4 regions of the Synechococcus sp. HIMB2401 genome follow, and region 1 is predicted to be linked to each of the others. Evidence: predicted binding sites of a transcription regulator. Region 1 holds the regulator's gene; each other region holds the start of a gene.
The links. The regulator NtcA, encoded in region 1, controls nitrogen genes in cyanobacteria. The targets are predictions, from matches to a motif close to GTANCNNNNGNTAC.

Region 1 (5,181 bases):
GCCATAGGAATGGGCCGGGAGAATGAAATATCGCCCGTCTTCATCCTCATGAAGGGGAGTGGGTTCGAGGTTGGCCGGGTTGAACCGCTTGGGGTTCATTACCGTGCCTGGAACATGCCGGAAGATCAGAAATTCCTGGGGAGAAAGGCGTAGGTCGTAGCCGTAGGAGGAGCAACCAAAACTCAGCACTGGCCGCAGCTTCTGCTCCGGCTCCAGGTGACGGACCAAACCGCTCTGGAATGGCTCGATCATTCCCTGCCCGGCCTGTTCAGTGATCCAGCGATCGCACTTGAGCATCAGAAACCTCGGCGCAACTCCGTGACTTGATCTGCCATCTCCACCACACTGGCGGGGATTGCAGGTCCAGTGATGATCACATCCATCGAAGCGGGCCGCTGCTCAAGGGCTGCAATCACGTCCGCTTCATCCAGGTATCCGAAGGCCACGGCAAGGCCGAGTTCATCCAACACCAGCTGGTCGAGATCTCCCTGGATCAGATGCTGACGGCAGATGGACCAAACCTCAGCCACCGCCTCCGCACCACCGGGATGCCCCGGCGAGGAAAGGCAGAGGGGCACTTCCGGCCGCAGCCAGACGAGGCCTCCGCAGAGCTGCACCCGGCCGGCCGGTCCCTGCAGCACGCCCCCTTTGAGGAACTGACTAATCAGAACACGACTGCCCAAGCCGGCAGCTCGCATGGCCTGGCTTAGAACACTGGCGAAACTGCCTCGATAAGGCGCCGTATGCACTTGCAGCTGCCCTTCGGGAGCCACCAGATGTAGGGGTGGCGGATAAGAGACGGCAGGCAAGGGCCTCAGGCCCGCCCGTTGCAAGGCCTGCTGATCCCGATCCAGGGAATTTTGGAAGGATTGGGGGTCGGCGAGGCTTGTGGTCATCACGGAAGCATCTGTCCGGGCGACCCCGGCAAGACCTTGAATGTAGCGGCGAGATCACATTCCACAAGGGGATTGACACCACCCATGGTGTTTGGACAGGGCGAGAACCAACCGCCTGCGAGGCTTGACAAACTGCACACCACCGATGAGCCAATCCCCTGAACAACGCACTGATGGCCGTCGCCCGCAGCAGTTGCGACCGTTCTCGGTGACCTGGAATCCCATGGGGTTTGCCTTGAGCTCCCTTGTGGTTCACACCGGCCGAACCGCTGTTCTCTGCAGCGTTTGCTTGGAGGACAAGGTTCCCCGCTGGCGCAAGGGAGAAGGATTGGGATGGCTCAGCGCCGAATACCGGTTGCTGCCCGGATCCACCCCACAGCGGCAATCACGGGAGCTGATGAAACTCTCGGGTCGCACCCAGGAAATTCAGCGGCTGATCGGCCGAAGCCTGCGCGCCGTGATCGACATGGAGCGTCTAGGGGAGCGCACCTTGCTGATCGACTGCGACGTGATCCAAGCGGACGCCGGCACCCGGACGGCCTCGATCACCGGGGCTTGGCTCGCCCTGGACCAAGCCTGCCGATCCCTGGTGGACCAGGGAGTGCTGGAGCAATCGCCCCTGATCGATCAGGTGGCGGCTGTATCCGTTGGCTTGGTTGATGGCCAGGCCTTGCTGGATCTGGACTACAGCGAAGACAGCCGAGCCGAGGTGGACCTGAACGTTGTGCAGTCCGGCGATGGCCGTCTGCTGGAAATCCAGGGAACTGCGGAGGGTGCGCCCTTCAGTCGCAGCCAACTCAATGAGCTGCTGGATTTAGCAGAGCCGGGATTGACATCCCTGATGCAGGCGCAACGCCAGGCCTTCAACGAGCACAGCAGCGTTACGTAATAACCGCTACATGGCGGCCACCGCCGGCTCCGTAACTTCGCCACACCAGGGGGTTGTCATGACCAGTAGCCGAGGTTTCAGCCGATACGCCCCGCAGATGGTGGCTCCAGCTCCCAGCGCAGAGCCCGCCAACCGTTCTCTGCTGGAGATCATCCGGGATCTCGATGGCGCCAGCAGTGAACTGGTGGATCGCAACAAGACCATCTTTTTCCCTGGAGATCCCGCAGAACGGGTGTATCTGATCCGCCGGGGGGCCGTTCGTCTGTCCCGCGTCTACGAATCGGGAGAAGAGATCACCGTGGCCCTGCTCCGCGAGAACAGCCTCTTCGGGGTGCTGTCACTGCTGACAGGTCAACGATCAGACCGCTTCTATCACGCTGTGGCCTTCACCCGGGTCGAAATGGTGACGGCACCAGCGACCTCCGTGAAGGCCGCCATCGAAGCAGACACCAGCGTTGGCCTGCGCTTGCTTCAGGGTCTCTCCAGCCGGATTCTGCAGACCGAGACGATGATTGAAACCCTCACCCATCGGGACATGTCATCCCGACTGGTGAGCTTCCTGCTGGTGCTTTGCAGGGACTTCGGCGTAGCAGATGAGCTGGGCATCACCATCGACCTGCGCCTGTCCCATCAGGCCATCGCTGAAGCAATTGGCTCAACACGCGTCACAATCACGCGTCTGCTGGGAGACTTGCGTCAATCCGGTCTGGTTCAGATTGACCGCAAGAAAATCACCGTTCTGGATCCGATCGCGCTGGCCAAACGCTTCAGCTAGGCCTGCCATCGCCCGACTTGTGCAGCGATGAGCGGCTGGGCACTGATTCTGGTTCTGTTGGTGCTCGGGGGCGTGCTGTCGACCCTGGGCGACCGCTTGGGCAGCCGCGTCGGCAAAGCGCGACTGAGTTTGTTCAGCATGCGCCCACGGCGCACCGCCGTTTTGATCACGGTGTTGACCGGCAGCCTGATCAGCGCACTCTCACTTGGCCTGATGCTTCTGGTGAGCCGGCAGTTGCGGGTGGGCCTGTTTGAACTGGATGCCCTGCAGGAGAAACTCCAAGACAGCCGTCAGCAGCTGAAGGCAGCCGAGCGGGAACGGGACAAGACCCAAACGGAAACCAAACGGATCGCCATTGAGCTCGAGCAATCACAGCAACGGGCCAACACCCTGCGCCTCGAACTGGCTCCTCTTCAGAAGGAGCTGGCCCAACTCGAAGCCGAACGTGAACGTCTCAGCCAGGACATCGCCTCCCGCGATGCGGACATCCAGCGCACGGAAGCCGAACTCAACAGCGTTCGCAGCCGCATCCGTGCCGGTGAGCAGGAACTCAAAGAACTGGAACGCAATCTGGTCGCCTTGCGGCGTGGATCGGTGGTGATCAGCAGCGGACAGACCTTGGCAAGAGCAACGGTTCGACTCGATGCTCCGGACCAGGCCAAACAGGCTGTCGACAGGCTGTTGCAGGAGGCCAATCTCAACGCCTACGGGAAAGTGCGACCTGGCGAAGCACCAGAACGCCAGTTAATCCGCGTTCCGCGCAGCGATGTGGAACGCCTGCAAAGCATCATCCGCAAACCGGAGACCTGGGTGATCTCGCTGCGCTCAGCCACCAATGTGCTGCGGGGTGAAACAGCGGTGTATGCCTTCCCAGAAGTGCGTCCGAACCGGCCGGTGACCCAACGCGGAGATGTGCTGGCCACCACCACACTCCAACCGAATGAACGCACTCCAGAGGGCATTCGCACACGGCTGAACCTTCTCTTGGCCTCGGCCTATGCCGAGGTGCAGCGGCGGGGGTCCCTGACCGAGGGCCTTCAATTCGATGGATCAGCCCTCTCCCAACTGGCCCAGACCCTGATGGAAGGACCGAGCCAAAGCGTGGTCTTGGACGTGATTTCCGCAGGGGTCAGCGACAGTGCCGATCCCGTCGTCGTCTCCATTCAGGCCTCCCCATGAAACGGGTGGCCGTCCTCGATCCAGGCCGCTGCAAATGTGGTCTTGTGCTGGCCGATCTTCAGCTCGGCCTCGTGCGCGAAGGGCATGTGCTGGCCCCGGAGGCCGTCGAACCCTGGTTGGAGCACTGGAGTCAAGACCAAGCTCTCGATCGCATCCTGATCGGCGATGGCACGGGAAGCCGAGCCTGGATCCAGCGACTGGAACGGCTGGGCCATCTCACCGTGGTTCCGGAGCAGGGAACAACTCTGAGGGCGAGACAGCGTTACTGGGCGCTATGGCCGGCTCGAGGTTGGCGACGGATGCTGCCGGCAGGACTGCGCATTCCACCGGTGGATCTGGATGCTGTTGCAGCTTTGGTGATGCTTGAGGAGCACCTGCAATGCCGCCTGAGATGGCCTGAGCCTGCTCCGACGTTCTCGCTCAGAACCTGGCCCGGACCATGAAGGTGTAATCACCCCCCGGTTCCAGCCTGTAATCAGAACGCACCAGAAACCGCCGCAGGGCATCCTCGATAAGGGCACGTCCCAGGGAAGGCTCCACCACCAGTTCACCGCGATCAAAGGCCCAGGAAAACTGCCACTCAAAGCCTCCAGCAGAGACTTCACCCTCCACGCACTTGGCTTGAAAGCACTGGCGGAGCACTCGCAAATGGGCCGTTGTCGCCGGAAGTGCCGGCATCAGTCGACCGACTCCAGGTCATAGCGGAAGCCGTTGATCCAGGTTCCAGCGCGCTCAAAGCTCTGGTGCTGAAGACGTTGAATCCCATCCAGAACAGCATCGAGAACAGCGCCGACAAAGGGTTGCTCCGCTTTGCTGAACGGACCAAGAACATGGGACACCGTTCGGGCGCGGCGTTCGGCAGGGTTCTGAGCCGGCGCACCAATGCCGATCCGCAGCCTGGGGAACGCCTGGGTCCCGAGGTGCTGAATGGTGCTGCGCAAACCGTTGTGCCCGCCGGCACTGCCCTGGGCCCGCAACCGCAAACGACCCAGCGGAAGATCCATGTCGTCCACCAGCACCAGCAATTGGTGAGGCTCCAGGCCGAACCAATCGAGAGCCGCACGAATGGCACGACCGCTGTCATTCATGTAGGTCTGAGGCATCAGCAAGCGCAGCCGCTGCTCGCCAACCCCTGTATCGGCTGCAAGACCGTGCAACTTGGCTTGCTGACGAAAACTGAACCCAGAACGCTCACCCAAAAGCTCGAGGGCCATGAAGCCGATGTTGTGACGGGTGCCGGCGTATTTCGCACCCGGATTTCCCAGACCCACCACCAGCTTGAGATCAGTGGTCATACCGCTGGAACGACTCAGTCGCTGGGGGGAAGTTCTTCAACCGGCTTCGCAGCCTCACCGGAAACTTCCGGTTCAGCCATGGCTTTGTTGATCTCGCGTTCGAATTCCTTGGACGCGGATTGGAAGCCCTTCAGGGTTTTACCAAGA
Region 2 (5,181 bases), on a different contig from region 1:
AACACGGATGATTGCTGTGAGTGAATCCTTCGGTGGTTTGCCTAACAAAGAGTTGAGTTCTGGTGTGTCGCAGTGGTGGCGCGAACGTGTTCAACATCTGATTGATTGCGGACGGGCTGATGATGCCCGCTGCCTTTACCTGGAGTTCGGGGAGGACAGTGCAGGAACGCTGGGTTTCTGAAAAACTGCATAAAAAAGGAGGGTTCCCTAGGCCCTCCCGGAGTCGACGCATTACCCCTCACCGGGGTGCACCAAGTGTTACGTGCTGAACACTAAAGTGCTGTAAGTGTTGATACTTATTCTAGGCCGCAACGATCAACTTAAGGATTGTTCCTGACGCCGCAGAATTTCATAGGCCTGCCAGAGACCTTCAACGTCAGAGCACACCGCCTGTCGATTGCAGACGCGGTAGCGGCCCTGGCCGATGGCATCAATGGTTGTGCCCTTGGAGGTGGCACAGATGCGACTGATGCTCTCCATGGGATTTGCTAAGTGGATCAAGGATCTACAGCCGTGAGGGGGCGCCATGCACATCTGATTTGCAGTTCTAAATCTCTTTTGCAGGAGAAAAGATCCATGGCTAACAGCTCAGCGCCATAAAAAAACCGGGCCTGGCCCGGTTTTTGTTCAGCTTTTGCTGGCGTTTTGAACGCTCAGGCTTTGGAAGGCTTGGTGGTGAGTGCAGCAGACATGGCGGAGGCCAGGAGCACGCATCCGGCGACGGCGAGGAAACCCATGGATCGGGGGAAGGGAAAGACCCGAGCATCATTCCCACAGCTGGCGTCAGCTTTTGTTGCTGTTGGCACGGAATTCGGAAGAACCTTGCTTTCGGCCGCCCTCGGCCGTTTTCAGAGGCATCTCCTGACGGTCGAGACACGATGAGCACAGCAATTTCCCCTTATTGCGCCAATACGCCGCCATCGAGCGCTCGATGCGCAAGGAGCACCCTTCACAGCGAAATAACGGCATCGACGGCTCCGCGACGCAGACCTTCTAACGCAACGGCGCGGTTGAACCGGTGTTCTCTGTGACGATGGGTGCGCTTCGCTTGCCCCAGCCTTGTGATGCAGGCCCTGCGTTTATTGCTGCTCACCCTGATGGCGTCCGTCGCCTCTGCCTCCACGTCGTTTCAGCCCTTGGATCGGGTGGAGGGTTGGTTGATCGAGCGACGTTTGGATGCAAACCAGGATCCGATCTGCCGTGCGTCTGTTCCAGGACCTGGCACCTGGTTCTCGGCACGGGTTCATCTGGATGCGAACGACGAGATGGTGGTGCCTGCCGGACTGCATCGGCCGGACGAAACGAGGCTGGAGGCTGTGCGTGATGCGCTCCGGCGTTGTCGCGCCAGTGTTCTTTATCTGTAGCGGATAAAGCTTTGTGGCCGGGGCCGCTGCTGATCTGAAATCGAGCTATGAAATCGGTGTCGGCAGTTGCAAAATCGTCGACTCCTCACACCACCTGAGCCTCCGCCAAGCGCGGGGGCTTTTTTTTTGATTGATCCCGAACAGCACCTTTCGATTTTGTGCTCAGCAAATGTTTTGCGGTTGTGATGTTTTTAACCGCTAAATCTCTGATGTATTGCATCGAGAGGCTTGATACAGGAGGGCAGTGGATCCAGGAGATCTGCTTCAAAACGGAGTTCAAAGCCTTTGTGAATGCCCGCACCAAATCGCGCGCCACGTTGAAGACCTATCGCGTGGTGCATGCCACCTGGAACCAGGTGGTCACCGTTGTGCAGGGATCAGCTGAACCCCATTGATCTGCCTTGCTTCGGCGTTTCCCGAGCCGTTGCGATCCCGAAGACTTCAAGGCTCTTTCTTGGATGTGAAATGTCCTGAGCCATAACCGGTGGCCCAGGGGCCTGTGGGCATGATCCTCACGCGGTATCTCAGCAGTGAAGGTTGGGTGGAGGAGTGTTCCCATGCCAACGCTTTTGATGCCTATATCGACGCACGGCGACGCTGCGTGCTCCGAGGCTGCCCCTATCTGCTGGTGGATGCAGAGACCGGCAGCACGGTCTCCGTGCTCACGGTGAAACAGTGTTTGCATCAGTACGGCGTCGAGGGGGATTTCCCGGCGTGATCGCGTCAGGGGATCGACGCAAGAGCCGGCAGGATGGCGGTTGCTGAAACCTCCCGATGGCGACGTTTCTGGTCACCGGCGCAAACCGTGGGATCGGCTTGGAATACTGCAGGCAGCTCAAGGCCCGTGGCGATGACGTGGTGGCCGTTTGCCGTCAAACCAGTGATGAACTGGAGGGCCTAGGGGTGCGGGTGGAAGCCGCCCTTGAGTTGAGCGACAGCCAAGCCATTGATGACCTGGTGCAGCGACTGGATGGTTTGCCCCTCGATGGCGTCATCCTCAATGCCGGGATTTTGCAGTCGATGGGCCTGATGGATTTGGATCCCTCCGGGATTCGCCGCCAGTTTGAGGTGAACGCCCTTGCTCCTTTGCTGCTGGCCAGGGCGTTGGTGGATCAGATGCCCAACGGAGCGAAGTTGGTGCTGATGACCAGCCGCATGGGGTCCATCGACGACAACAGTTCGGGAGGCTCCTATGGCTATCGGATGTCGAAGGTGGCGCTCAACATGGCCGGAAAGTCGTTGGCGATTGATCTGGAACCGCGGGGCATCGCCGTGGCGATCTTGCATCCCGGATTGGTGCGAACTCGCATGATTCGCTTCAATCCCAGCGGGATCCACCCCGAGCAGTCGGTGAAGGGGCTGTTGGCCCGGATCGATGGCTTGACCATGGCCACCAGCGGCAGCTTCTGGCATGCCAATGGTGAGTTGTTGCCATGGTGAGGCGGGAGACACGCTTTGGGCTTTGATCCGCGTCAGTGGTCAGGCGGACGCCCTGAACAACGGGTCACCAGCAATGTTGAGGCGTTGCTGGCGGAGAACGACGCTTTGCGTCGCGAGGTGTTGCGGCTCAACCGTGAGTTGGAGCGACTGCAACGTCAGCAACGCCAACGCATTCGTACGGAGCCCAGATCCCATCGCCCCTGGACTGAGCCATCGGCACAAGCTCCACCGCGCATCAGCAGCCAACAGGTGCGGGCCTGGGGGCAGGCCCTGGCTCAGCAGCCGGGATGGACGGCACTGCGTCAGCGCGGATTGGAGCTGTTGATCGAGCAGCTCAACCGCAGTGGTTTTCCTGCCCACTTAACCCTTGAACAGCGGTTGGATCGGTTGGTTCGGGGGCTGGGAACAGATCTCATGGCGGCGGTGGGAGCCAAGCCGAACAAGCAAACAACGGCCGTTCTGGCGGCGTTTGCCTTGTTTGGGGTTCGCGCCAGTGAATGGCTGGATGAGGATCCACAGCGTGTGGTGGAGCAGTTGCGTCAGCGGCAGGACCAATCAGGTTCAAGGCGGCAGGGTCGCCGCACCCGAACGGACCAACGTCAAACGGATCGTCAGGACGATGGCAACGCCCGTGATCCACGCCGTGCCGCTTTAAGGGTGTTGGGCTTAGAGGCCAACGCGTCCCTCGCTGAGATCAAGCAGGCGCATCGAAAACTGGTGAAGCAGCACCATCCCGATCTCGGTGGTTCTGCTGAGGCGTTTCGACGCGTCAATGAGGCGTATCAGTCGTTGGTTCAGTGACGCTCTTGTCCGATGATCTGGGGTAGCAACAGGTGGTCTTGATGCCGGTGGAAGTTGGTGTGGTGCTGATTGGTGCTGGCTTTGCCGTGGGTGTGTCCCTCGCCGTCGCCGTTTGGTTTGAACGTTGGAAGGCAAAACAGCCCGATCCTGAAGGCAAATGAGCCATAAAAAAGCCCCGCCGAGGCGGGGCTTGTAAGAGGTCGTCGTGCTGTTGTCAGCTGGCGACTTTCTGACCGCGATAAACAAGAACCGGACGCTGAACGTTGGATGCAGCAGTGTTGTTCTGGTTGTACTTCTGGCCGCGATAGGTCAGGGTCATGATGGGTTCCTCGAAGCAAGCTCAGGTCCCCGTTCCATGGCCTGAGTCGAACTGCGCCTCGCCGAAGACGAGGTGAACGTGATTGCGTAGCAGTTGCTACAGATCCTTTATAAGTGTGGTGTCAATCCACGTGTCGTTCGTGCTGTTACAGAACAGGAGATCTGTTCAGCTCCGATGGGTTGATTCAGGCCTTTAAGTGCTTCATGCGCGTTTGGGTGGTGTGTGCACCGGGCGTGGCTTGAGTTGAGGTGCTTTCTGGGTCATCACGGCTGAAGGTGAATTGAATCGATTCTGTCGCCGCTTGAATGGTCGGAATGATGGATCGGCTACCGATCCTGAGGTTCAGGCTCTGATCGCTATGGCTTGGACTCAAAGCTTCCATTAATTCGTTGTTCTGCTGAACAGTTCGGCTGCGATTGAGTGATCCTTGATGCTTACTCAGTGTGAAGCTCATGGCGCCGAAGGACGCCATCCGTACGGTGTGGGCAGGTTAGTTTTCGCGGTCATGAACAGCTCTCAGAGCAAGGATGATTGGGTGAAGGCGCAGCAGCACAAGTTCCATAAACCGATTGATGTCGACACCTTGATGTGGGTGCGCAATCGCCTGATGCGTTTGGAAGTGGAGGCCCGTTGGGCAGACCGCATCTGTGTGTTTGAAGAGTTCTTCCCCAACGACGCGATCATTCCGCGCATCTGAACCTCAGCCATTTTTTTGACTGTCTTTGGCCAGAAGGGTGGTGTGGCAAAAACCTGCACCAGCATTCATTTGGCTTGTGTATGGGCCCAGCAGGGCCTGTCGGTGTGTGTTGTTGATGAGGATCGCAACCGCTCGGCAACCGCCTACGCAGCCCGGGGGATGCTTCCGTTTGAAGTGGTGCCTGTGGAGGCTGCAGCAAAGGCCACCCGCCATGCCCAAGTAATCATCACCGACGGGCAGGCCAGCAGCCACGAAGATGAACTCAAGAATCTTTCGGCCGGAGCAGATCTTGTTTTGCTGCCCACTACGCCGCAGGCGAGATCGGTTGAGCTCACTGTTGAACTCTCCTCAATCCTCAGGCAGATGAACACCATGCATGTCGCATTGTTGGTGAAGGTGGACAGCCGAAAACAACGGCTTGCGCAGGAAGCACGCCAAATTTTGGAGGGTTTTGATGTGGATGTGATGCAGGCGGAAATCCCCTTGTTGGCGGCGTTTGAAAAAGCAGAAGTGGAGGGTGTTTGTGTGTCGAATGCCGTCGATGACCGTGGCCGTGCCGA
Region 3 (5,181 bases), 380 kb from region 1:
CTGCCCATCAGGGCTTCCTGGGTGAGGTCGATGGCCGAGGGTTCGTGCTGGCCGTTGGGCAACCAGCCCTCCAGGGCCCCCTGAAGGTCGCTGTTGAGTTGGCCTTGCGGGTAGGGAAGGGGTGGTTCCAGTCCGTTGAAGCAGCTTTCCAGCAGGGGTGCTGGCCGGGTCTCCACCAGGCTGCGGGCCTCAAAGACCAATTCATCAGTGCTGCCGAGAAAACGCAGCCGTTGGATTTCGTCGCCGCTGGCGGCCACCAGTTCCCGACGTTGCTCCGGTTCCGGCAGCACGCTGAGTTGATGCTCCAGCAGGGTCTGAAACCCCTGCCCCCGAGGCCTCAAACACAGGCGATGTTCCCCGAGGAAAACGGGGGCCTCATACCGATACGTCAGGCGGTGAACGATGAGAGCACGCATGCAGGATCGGTGGGGATGGAACGGAGGTCGGCGCTGGTGAAGTAGCGGGTCTGGATCAGGTTGTGGAGTTGGTTGAGGTCCTGCTGAAGCTGGTCAATGGCTTCATGCAGACCGGCTTCGATCAGGTTGTCGATCCGCACATAGCTCCAGCGGGCCAGGAGTTGTCCGCGCAAACAGTCGAGGTCATCCGGGGTGTCTTGGTTTGGCTGCTGCTGAATCTGTTGCAACGTGTCGCTGATGCCCTGCAGGCAGTACCGCACCGAGCGAGGAAAGATGGGGTCCAGCAGCAAAAAGCGGGCCACGGAGGCAGGGCTGATCGCGTGCTGCATGCTCTGCCGGTACATCTGATAAGCCCCCGCTGTGCGCAGCAGGGTGATCCATTGCAGTTCATCCAGCACGCCGCCCACCTCCTCAGGGGAGGGCAGGAGCAGGAAATATTTGACGTCGAGGATGCGGGAGGTTTTATCGGCCCGTTCGATCAGACGTCCCAGCTGACTAAACAGCCAACTCAGATCACGGCTCAAAGTGGTGTCGGTGATCCCGTACACGAGCTGGCAGCCGCGGCGGATGATCCGCAGTTGCTCCTGCACCGGTTCCCGCCATATGTCTTCGTCGTCCTGCAGGCTCCAGTGCAGATCATTGATCTGCTCCCACATCTCCGTGGTGATCACATCCCTGATCTGCCGTGCGTTTTCCCGGGCCATCGCAATGCAACTCACGATGCTGTTGGGATTGCTGCGGTCCAGCAGCAGGAAGCGCACCACCTGTTTGGGCGTGGCACCGGGGTAGGCCGTATCGAAGCGGTGGCGATCTCCCGTCACCTCCACCAGCGGCAGCCACGGTTCGGCGCTGCCCGGAGGACAGTCCAATGCCATCGCTTCACTCACTTCCAGAAAGCGCGAGATGTTTTCGGCCCGTTCCAGATAGCGGTTGATCCAGTAGAGCGAATCGGCAACGCGACTCAGCACGGCACAGCCTCCTGGGGTTGCGGTGCTGCCATCGGTTGGTCGTCGACGATCCAGGTGTCCTTGCAGCCGCCGCCCTGGGACGAATTCACCACCAGTGAGCCCCGCTTGAGGGCCACGCGCGTCAGCCCCCCTGGACTCACCCAGCTGCTTGCGCCGCGCAGCACATAGGGGCGCAGATCCACATGGCAGGGGTAGAGCTCACCGTCACTGAGGGATGGCACGGTGGAGAGTTGCAGCGTGGGCTGCGCAATGAAGTTGCGGGGATTCGCACGGATCTTCGTGTCGAAGTCCGCTAGCTCCGATCGGCTGGCCTGGGGGCCGATCAGCATTCCGTAGCCGCCGGCTTCCGCCACCGACTTCACCACCAGTTGCTCGAGGTGTTCGAGCACATAGCGCTGATCGTCAGGCCGGGCACAGAGGTAGGTGGGAACGTTCTCGATGATCGGCTCCTCATCGAGGTAGTAGCGGATCATCGCCGGCACGTGGGCATAGATCAGCTTGTCGTCGGCGATGCCGGTGCCAGGGGCGTTGGCGATGGCGACCCGTCCTTGCCGCAGCACGTCGATCAGGCCCGGCACCCCCAGCATCGAGTCCTTGCGGAACACGGTGGGATCAAGAAAATCATCGTCGATGCGTCGGTAGATCACATCCACGGGTTCCAGGCCATTGGTGCTGCGCATCCACACCCGGCCGCCTTCGCACACCAGATCGCGCCCCTCCACCAGGTGAATGCCCATTTCTTGGGCCAGGTAGCTGTGTTCGAAATAGGCGCTGTTGAACACCCCGGGCGTCAGGATCGCCACGCGGGGGGTGTCACTCCAGGGCGCCAGGTCCTGAAGGGTGCGAAGCAGATGGGAGGGATAGGCGTCGATCGGTTGAACGGCACGGCCTTCGAACAGGCCAGAGAACAATCGCTTCATCACCCGACGGTTCTCGAGGAAGTAGGCCACCCCAGAAGGACAGCGCAGGTTGTCTTCCAACACCCGCCAGGTGCCCTTGCCGTCGCGGATCAGGTCAAGCCCGGAGATGTGGCACCAGCGGTTGAGGGGCAGGCTGATGCCCTGCATCTGAGGTCGCCAACCGGAGGAACTTTCCACGTCTTCCCGTGGGATCACACCGTCGTTGAGAATCTGCTGGGGGCCATAGATGTCGGCGAGGAAGCAGTCGATGGCTTCCAGGCGTTGCAGCAGTCCCCGCTCCAGGGTGATCCAGTCGCTGCGGCCGATCAGCCGAGGCAAGGGATCGAAGGGGAGAATTCGTTCGCTGCCTTTGAGGCCGGAATCGTTGAGGCGGAAGGTGGCGCCGAGGCGACGCAGCAGCTGACTGGCCGAAGCATGGCTGCGGTTGAGCTCGGGCAATCCCATCTGCCCCAGTGATGCGAGTAGTGGGGCCAGATCGGCGCGTGGTGTGGCCGTTTCACCGCAGAAATATTCGTCGAAGCCGACCGTCGGTTTGTAGTCGGTGAACATCCTGATCGCACAAGCGAGGTGTATCCAAGGCGTCGCCCCACTCCACTTCGGGTGGTGGTTGCTACATATTCCGCAATTTCAGGCGACCAGGCGCTGGTCACCTGTTGTTTGGGTATCCGTAGGCACTTGAATCGAGGCCATGGGGCCAAGGGCAGGGTGCCTCCTTTGCTTATCTGTTTCTGAGGTTCAAACGCTCTTCGCCTTGGATGAATTGCTCTGGGCGCGTCTGATCTTTGCCCTTGGTGCCGTTGTGACTGCGGCGACGGTGGTGATGATTCTGCGCGGACACCTGTATTGGAACCGCAGGGGGTCGACGGATGTCCGCTGACTCGGTTCCCTTCCTTCAGCCCGGGATCGCCTGGGCGTTGGTGGTGCTGTTCTCTGTTCTCTGGGTGGCGCTGGGTATTGCCTGGGGCCGGCGCGGTCAAGGCAATGCTGATGACTACATGCTGGCGGGGCGCAACATCGGGCTGGCCTTGAGCACGGCCACGTTGATGGCCTCCTGGGTCACCGGCAACACCACCCTGCTCGCCCCTGAATTCGGCTACAAAACCGGCCTCTGGGGCATGTTTAGCTATGCCCTGGCCGGGCTTGGCCTGATTCTGTTCGCCCCCCTGGCCTCGCGGATCAAGCAGTTGATGCCCAACGGGCGCACCAGCGGCGACTTCATTCGCCTGCGCTACGGGCGTCTGGCCTGGTGGGTGTTCATGCTGATCACCGCGATCTACACCCTGGGCTTTCTGATGACCCAGGCGATGGGTGCTGGCCTGCTGTTGCAGGCCCTTTCAGGCTTTGATTACCACGTGGGAATGGTGGTGGTGATTGGTGTTGCCACCGTCTACACCCTGTTCGGCGGAATGCGGGCCGTGATCGGCACCGATTTCATCCAGTCGCTGTTGATCATGGTGCTGCTGGCGGTGGTGGCGGTGCTTGCCTTCCGTCAATTCCCGATGCCCGAGGTGCATGCCTCCTTGCTGGCTCGGCATCCCGATCGGCTTGATCTGCTGCTGCCGGCGGGCTTGTTGATCGCCTGGAATTCCGCCCTCTTTTCGATGGGTGAGGTGTTTCATAACAACATCTGGTGGTCCCGTGTGTTCGCCAGTCGGCGCTCGGTGGTGATGACCTCTTTTGTTTTGGGGGGCATCGCCTGGATGAGCGTGCCGATGGTGACGGGCTCCATCGGACTGGTGGCCCTGGCCCGTGAGTTGCCTCTCGAGCAGGTGAACATGGTGTTCCCTGTGATGGCAGCCGATCTGCTCGGGGCGGGCGGCGCGGCCCTGGTGTTTGTGGTGGTGTTTGCCTCACTCACCTCCACCCTCGATTCCCTGTTGGCATCCACCGCCGATCTGTTGGCGGAGGATGTGTACTTCCGCCTGTTGCGGCCTCAGGCCAGCGACCTGCAGCTCAAGCAGGCGGCGCGGCTGATGGTGGTGGGACTGGCCGTCGTCACCCTGGCGCTGTCCTGGCCGCGGCTGGATTCGCTTGCGTCGGTGCTGTTCTTCACCGGTGCCCTGGTGGCCTCCACGGTCTGGCCTGTGGCCTGCGGTCTGTACTGGCGCACAGCCAACCGCACGGCTGCCATTGGGGCCATGCTCGCCGGCAGCGTTGTGGGTCTGCTCGCCTATGTGCTGATCGCGCCTTACTGCGCTGCCGTGTTTTCGGCGGCCGTGTCGGCGATTGTGATGCTGATGGGTAGTCGGTTCTGGCCGGAACGCTTCGACTTCACCTTGTTGCAGGAGGAAGGATGATCCAAACGCTTCCTTTGATGGCCGGCCTTGTGGGTCTGTCTGGCTTTCAGTTTTTGCTGGTGGCCAGTCAGTTCGCCCTGGTGTTGTCGGTGCTCGTGTTGCTGCTGATCTGGTGGGTGGAGTGGCGCAATGGCCGGGTTTGGTGAAGTCTCCTTTAGCCGTCTACCCAAGCACAATCCTTTCCGGATCTTTGCTTAAGAAGCTGCTTCTTCGTGGACGCAGCAGTGTGGTTGTTGTTACCGGTGAAAGATGTAGTTCCTGGCTTTAGCACTCGGTTTGGCAAACAGAGTGTTGATCCGATCCCGCTATGGCACAGGCCAAAACAGCAGTTGTGGACGCGTCTTCGGTTCAGATTCGGTTTGAGCCGATGGGGCCCGATGTCTATGGGCAGAACCAACCTCAGGAGCTGCTGGCTGCCATTGCTGAAGACGTTGAGCCTTTGAAGGATTTGGTGGATCAGCACGTGGTGTCGATCCAACCGTTTCGCCCCGAGGTTTTGTTGCAGGTGTTTCGGCTGGCGGCGAAATTTGAGAGCAATCCAGATCGCTATTGCCGTCACAACACGCCGCTCACCGGCAAG
Region 4 (5,181 bases), 380 kb from region 1:
ACCGGCTCAAGCGTTACATCGCCAAGGTGACGATCAACCCGGCGTTGGCCCACGGCATCAGCAGCGAAGTGGGGTCGATCGAAACCGGCAAGCTCGCCGATCTGGTGCTTTGGAAGCCTGGCTTCTTCGGCATTCGCCCGGAACTGGTGGTGAAAGGCGGTTCGATCGTCTGGGCCCAGATGGGCGATGCCAACGCCTCGATTCCCACCCCTGGCCCGGTGCACGGCCGGCCGATGTTCGGCGCCTTCGGCAAGGCCCTCGCCCCCAGTTGTCTCACCTTCGTGAGCGAAGCGGCCATGGATGCCGACATCCAACGTCAGCTGGGGCTGGAGCGCACCTGCATGGCGGTGAAGGACACCCGCAGCGTGGGCAAGGGCGCCCTCAAGCTGAATTCAGCGCTGCCCAAGGTGAGCGTGGACCCACAGACCTATGAGGTGTTCGCCGACGGTGAACTGCTCACCTGTGAGCCCGCCGAGGTGCTGCCACTGGCCCAGCGCTACCTGCTGCTTTGAGCCCCACGCTGCTGGTGGTCCAACACGTGGACCACGAAGACGCCGCACTGGTGGGAGAGCTGGCGCGGCAACGGGGCATGAGCCTCGAAATCCTGAGGCCCGACCAGGGCGACCCTCTGCCGGACCCCAGGGCGTGTGCCAACAGCATCGCGTTGGTGCTCGGTGGTCCGATGAGCGTGAACGATCGAGACCAACCGGGCATGGACTGGTTGCAGCAGGAACTGGACTGGCTGAGGGCCTGGCACCAGCAACGCCGACCGGTGCTGGGCATCTGCCTGGGGGCGCAGCTCTTGGCTGTTGCTGCAGGGGGCTCCATCGAACCCCTGCAGGTGGGAGCGCCACCACAGCAGCTGAAGGAACTGGGCCTGGGCGCGATCCACTGGATCGCGGATCCAAGCGATGAGGCCCTGCTCAAGGGGCAACCCAACAGCAGCCTGGTGCTGCATTGGCATGGCGATCGCATCCAGCTTCCTGCTGAAGCAACCCTGCTGGGTTCCTCGCTGCACTGTGCGGAGCAGGTGTTTCGGATCGGAGCCCACGCCATTGGCTTGCAATGCCACCTCGAGATCGACGGCGATGCGCTTGAACGCTGGATCGCCAACGACCGCGACTACGTGGTGAGCGCCCTTGGAGCTGAAGGCCCCGATCGTCTGACCCAGGACTGGCGCAGGCTGGGCACCACACTTCAGGAACAAGGCCGAAACTTCTTCAATGCTGTGCTCAATCAACTGATTGAGATCAGCCAGACCCACTAATTCCTACGGACAAAAATAAACAAAACCAAAAACTTTTCTGAAGAGGTATCAACCTGAACACCACTTCGGGTTTTGCAAGAGCTTCAATATTTCTGTAGCGACAGCTACCGATCGTTCACTTCGCATCGCGCGAAGCGCAGTTCGCCTCAGGCCATGGAACGGGGACCTGAGCTTGCTTCGAGGACCATCCAATGACCACCCTTCTCTATCGCGGGCATCAGTACCAGCAAAACAACGCCACTCAGGGCAAGCCCGGGGTGCAGCTGGTTTACCGCCGCAACGTGTACCAAGCCCGCCAGATCAACAACCAACGCACTCCGGTGCAGCTCGTGTACCGCGGAGTGGGCTACACGCGCTAGGCCAACTTCTCAATCTGTAGCAAGTCGAACATTCCACTTCCGAGGATTGAGGCGTAATAGACCCAGCTTCAGCCAAGACGTTGGATCTCATCACCTCTCGCCTCGACCAAGGCCTCGTGCAAGTGAGTCCCTCCAGCGTGCATGGCGTGTTCTGGCTGCAGACCCACTTTCCGTCTCAGGAATGGGATGCCCTGCTGTCTGGACAAGCCGCCTTTGGCATGGATTGCATCGATGACCTGATCACCGACGCACGTCAGGCCGGCCTGAACGTGGAGTGGGAAGCATCCGTTCCTAGCTGAACACGCCTGAATTGAACCACTAAAAAAGCTCTGCACACGGATGTGTTGCAGGGCTTTTTTAGTGGTGTCAACGACGCAGCAGGCTCAAGCCACCAAGCGGTTGAGCATCGGCAATTCCGACAGTTCATCCCGCCACTCCTGGGCCCAGAGGGCCTGACTGCGCTCATACACCTCCATCAACTGCTCCACGGCGCGCTCGTGGAAATCAACGCGCAGATCCAACAGCGGAAAAGCCGCTTCACCGCTCACCTGCACCGCCGCTGACGTGCAGAAGGGAGAACGCTGGTCACCACCAGCCGCTTCCCCGGCCTGGAGAGCCATCATCAGACGGCGGCCCAGTTTCAAGCTGGGGTCGCTGGTAAGAAAGGCCTGCTCCATGGCTACCAACACGCCCTCATCCACCAAGCAATTGCCGGCAACAGACAGATCACGCTGATGGCGATGCCCTGCCCAAGGGCCGCAATCCTGCCCCGTCCAACAAGCCGTACGACCGTCCAGATCGATCAGGTGAAACTGACGCCGGTCACGGTGTTGATCATCCGCAAGAAGGCTGGCCAGAACGCTCTCGGCATCCGAACTCTGCTCCAGGCGCTCAAGACCACAAATCCCCAGATACGGATTTGTGTGGGCCTGGGTGGCGACAGCACCAACCCCGGCGCGGATGTGAGGCACGGTGGATCCAACGGCCAGATGACAGGTGGCCACAGCCACACCAAAGCGACCGTTGCTGGGATCACGGGCCAGGATCGAAAAAGTCACGGCAGCTGACGGTCGAGCCGCAGCAACGTTTCCAGCAGCACAGCGGTGCCCGCCCAGCACTGCTCGTCACTGGTGAACTCTGCAGCGGAATGACTCAGGCCGCCCCGGCTGGGCACAAAAATCATGCCCATCGGCCAACGGCGGCCAACCTCCTGGGCATCGTGGCTGGCACGGCTGGGGAGATGGCTGTGGGACAAGCCGAGATCGGCTGCGGCCTCAGCGATCGTGGCCATCACCACAGCGTCAGCAGGGGTGGGATCAACGCTGAACTGGGGGTCAACCGCAATCGGACAACCGGTTTCAACACCGATGCGTTCCACCTGTTGCATCAACTCCTCCACCAACTGATCGAGAACGGTGGGATCCACATCCCTGAGGTCAACCGTCAGGGCGACGGCGCCAGGGACAACATTGGCGGCATTGGGCCAAACCTCCAGTCGACCCACTGTCGCCACCGGATCTCCGGGATGACGGGAGGCCATGGCCTCGACGGCAAGAACAAGACGCGAGGCCGCCACGAGGGCGTCCTGTCGCAACCCCATCGGTGTGGTGCCGGCGTGATTGGCCTGGCCCCTCACATTGATGCTGAAGCGACGCTGACCAACAACGCCCTCCACAACACCGATGGCATCGCCGCGTTGCTCAAGCACGCCACCCTGCTCAACATGCAACTCCAGGAAAGCGGCATAGGCTTCATCGGAGCGGCGAGCCGAGGCCAGGGAGGGCCAATGGCCGCCGATGCGCGCCAGGTTGTCCTGAATCGGCTGACCATTGCTGGTGGCAAAACTCTCCGGGTCATCGGAGGCCGTGCCCGCCAAGCCCTTGCAGCCCACCATGGTCGACTCCTCGTCGGCAAAGGCGATCAACTCGATGCCGTGTCGCAGGCGCAGGCCCTGGTCTTGAAGAGCGCGGCAGGCTTCCAGACCGGCCAGAACCCCCAGGGCCCCATCAAAACGTCCACCGGTGGGAACCGTGTCGAGGTGCGACCCGGTCACCAGGGCAGGGCGGTGGGGATCGAGGCCCTCCAGACGTCCGATCAAGTTGCCAGCGGCATCAACACGCACCTGCATGCCGAGCTGCTTCATCCAGTGGGCCAGCAACTCACGGCCCTGCACATCCTCCGGCGAGAACCCGCGTCGACAGACGCTGCCGTCCGGCTTGGCGCCAATGCTGGCCAGCTGCTTAATCGTTGCAACCAAGCGCTCACGGTTTGGTCGCGCCGCAATCTTGGCTGGCTCGACCCGCGATGCAGGGGTGGTCGGAGAAGCCGAGATGAGCGTGGGCAATGCCGTGACCTTCGTTTCAAACGGAGGTCAATATTCACCCGAAAACACGCGGAGCCTTGTAGCTAGCGCAACGATTTAATCCTGACCAAAGAATTCAAACGGGCATCAGCACCCGCCAGCCCAGGCGGTCCGCCTCCCGACGGGCCAGGGCTGGCACGTCTTCCGCCACAAACATGCGGTGCAGCATCTGCACACCCAGCAGGTGATTGATCACCGCATCCATCTGCACACGCTCCGCATCGCTGGTGGCCGGATCCTCATGACGCGAGAACAAAGCGCGCACACCGGCTTTGCTCAACAAACCAGCGGCATCGATCGCCTCATCGCTGAGGTAGTCGTCGGCGAGCTGCTTCATCTGCTCCCACTTCTCAGGCTCCGTGTGGGCTGGCGGGGCCATGAAGGCGAATTTCTCACGCCGGTACAACACCTCCGGCAACAGGCCCGCCATGGCTTCCCGAAGCACGTATTTCTCAGTTTTCCCCTTGATCCGCAGTTCGGGCGGCACCTGCACCGCCACCGCTGCCAGATGGTGATCCAGGAAGGCGGGTCGCGCCTCCATGGAATTGGCCATGTCAACCCGGTCGCCGCCCCAGGTGAGGATCTGGCCCTCCAGCATGGTCTTGATCCAGACGTACTGGGCCTTGTCCAGGGCATGGCGCCCGTCCAGTTGATCCGCATCCAGTTGCTCGGCAATCGCCTTGCCCGGGGAGTAATCCTTCAGGGCTGCGGCATGGGACTCCGCCAGAAGCCCAGGCACCAAGGGCGCGCAGGCCAGCCAGGGCTGCAGGCAGCTGGGGGTGAAGCCAACCACCGCATCAAGATCGGGGTCATCCACCTGGTTTTCAGCCAGCATCGCCCCCTGCACCAGGGCATTGGACTGCTGCAACAGGCTTTCCCAGCTGGCGCGCTCCTCCTGCGGCAGGTCATCCAGACCATGGAGGAACATGTCGCGGCGAAAGGCGGGGTAACCACCGAACAGCTCATCTGAGCCTTCGCCAGTCATCACCACCTTGTAATCCACATCATTGACATGGCGGCTCATCAAGAACTTGGCCACCGCCAGGGTGTTGTAGATCGTTCGCTCCGCATGCCAGATGGTGCGCTCCATGTGGCCATAGAGCTCCTGACCCGAGAGACGCATCAGATCCTGCTCAGCGCCGGTGGCTTCGGCCATCTCCCGGGCAATCGGCGACTCGTCGTAACGGGCGTCG

Region 2: the regulator NtcA is predicted to act here: its motif matches at 4,011-4,024, upstream of AAXE93_RS04280 (DUF4278 domain-containing protein).
Region 3: the regulator NtcA is predicted to act here: its motif matches at 2,966-2,979, upstream of AAXE93_RS05900 (circularly permuted type 2 ATP-grasp protein).
Region 4: the regulator NtcA is predicted to act here: its motif matches at 1,362-1,375, upstream of AAXE93_RS05860 (DUF4278 domain-containing protein).

The regions. Positions count from the first base shown of each region.
Region 1 is NZ_JBDJKK010000002.1:557,413-562,593, reverse strand. Features, by position in the region: gene dcd (dCTP deaminase) at 1-297, opposite strand, end outside; gene AAXE93_RS07745 (cob(I)yrinic acid a,c-diamide adenosyltransferase) at 297-896, opposite strand; gene rph (ribonuclease PH) at 1,042-1,785, shown strand; gene ntcA (global nitrogen regulator NtcA) at 1,844-2,560, shown strand; gene AAXE93_RS07730 (DUF3084 domain-containing protein) at 2,588-3,739, shown strand; gene AAXE93_RS07725 (resolvase) at 3,736-4,182, shown strand; gene AAXE93_RS07720 (DUF3146 family protein) at 4,160-4,417, opposite strand; gene pth (aminoacyl-tRNA hydrolase) at 4,417-5,034, opposite strand; gene AAXE93_RS07710 (TatA/E family twin arginine-targeting protein translocase) at 5,049-5,181, opposite strand, start outside.
Region 2 is NZ_JBDJKK010000001.1:699,185-704,365, reverse strand. Features, by position in the region: gene AAXE93_RS04310 (hypothetical protein) at 316-480, opposite strand; gene AAXE93_RS04305 (hypothetical protein) at 1,065-1,364, shown strand; gene AAXE93_RS04300 (hypothetical protein) at 1,574-1,759, shown strand; gene AAXE93_RS04295 (hypothetical protein) at 1,849-2,082, shown strand; gene AAXE93_RS04290 (SDR family oxidoreductase) at 2,139-2,804, shown strand; gene AAXE93_RS04285 (DnaJ domain-containing protein) at 2,820-3,605, shown strand; gene AAXE93_RS04280 (DUF4278 domain-containing protein) at 3,820-3,924, opposite strand; gene AAXE93_RS04275 (hypothetical protein) at 4,109-4,396, opposite strand; gene AAXE93_RS04270 (hypothetical protein) at 4,430-4,621, shown strand; gene AAXE93_RS04265 (ParA family protein) at 4,631-5,181, shown strand, end outside.
Region 3 is NZ_JBDJKK010000002.1:180,839-186,019, reverse strand. Features, by position in the region: gene AAXE93_RS05910 (transglutaminase domain-containing protein) at 1-416, opposite strand, end outside; gene AAXE93_RS05905 (alpha-E domain-containing protein) at 389-1,384, opposite strand; gene AAXE93_RS05900 (circularly permuted type 2 ATP-grasp protein) at 1,378-2,853, opposite strand; gene AAXE93_RS05895 (sodium:solute symporter family protein) at 3,171-4,601, shown strand; gene AAXE93_RS05890 (hypothetical protein) at 4,598-4,747, shown strand; gene AAXE93_RS05885 (aspartate carbamoyltransferase) at 4,909-5,181, shown strand, end outside.
Region 4 is NZ_JBDJKK010000002.1:173,898-179,078, forward strand. Features, by position in the region: gene ureC (urease subunit alpha) at 1-512, shown strand, start outside; gene AAXE93_RS05855 (type 1 glutamine amidotransferase) at 527-1,267, shown strand; gene AAXE93_RS05860 (DUF4278 domain-containing protein) at 1,459-1,626, shown strand; gene AAXE93_RS05865 (hypothetical protein) at 1,707-1,925, shown strand; gene AAXE93_RS05870 (DUF1028 domain-containing protein) at 2,010-2,684, opposite strand; gene AAXE93_RS05875 (Zn-dependent hydrolase) at 2,681-3,883, opposite strand; gene asnB (asparagine synthase (glutamine-hydrolyzing)) at 4,065-5,181, opposite strand, start outside.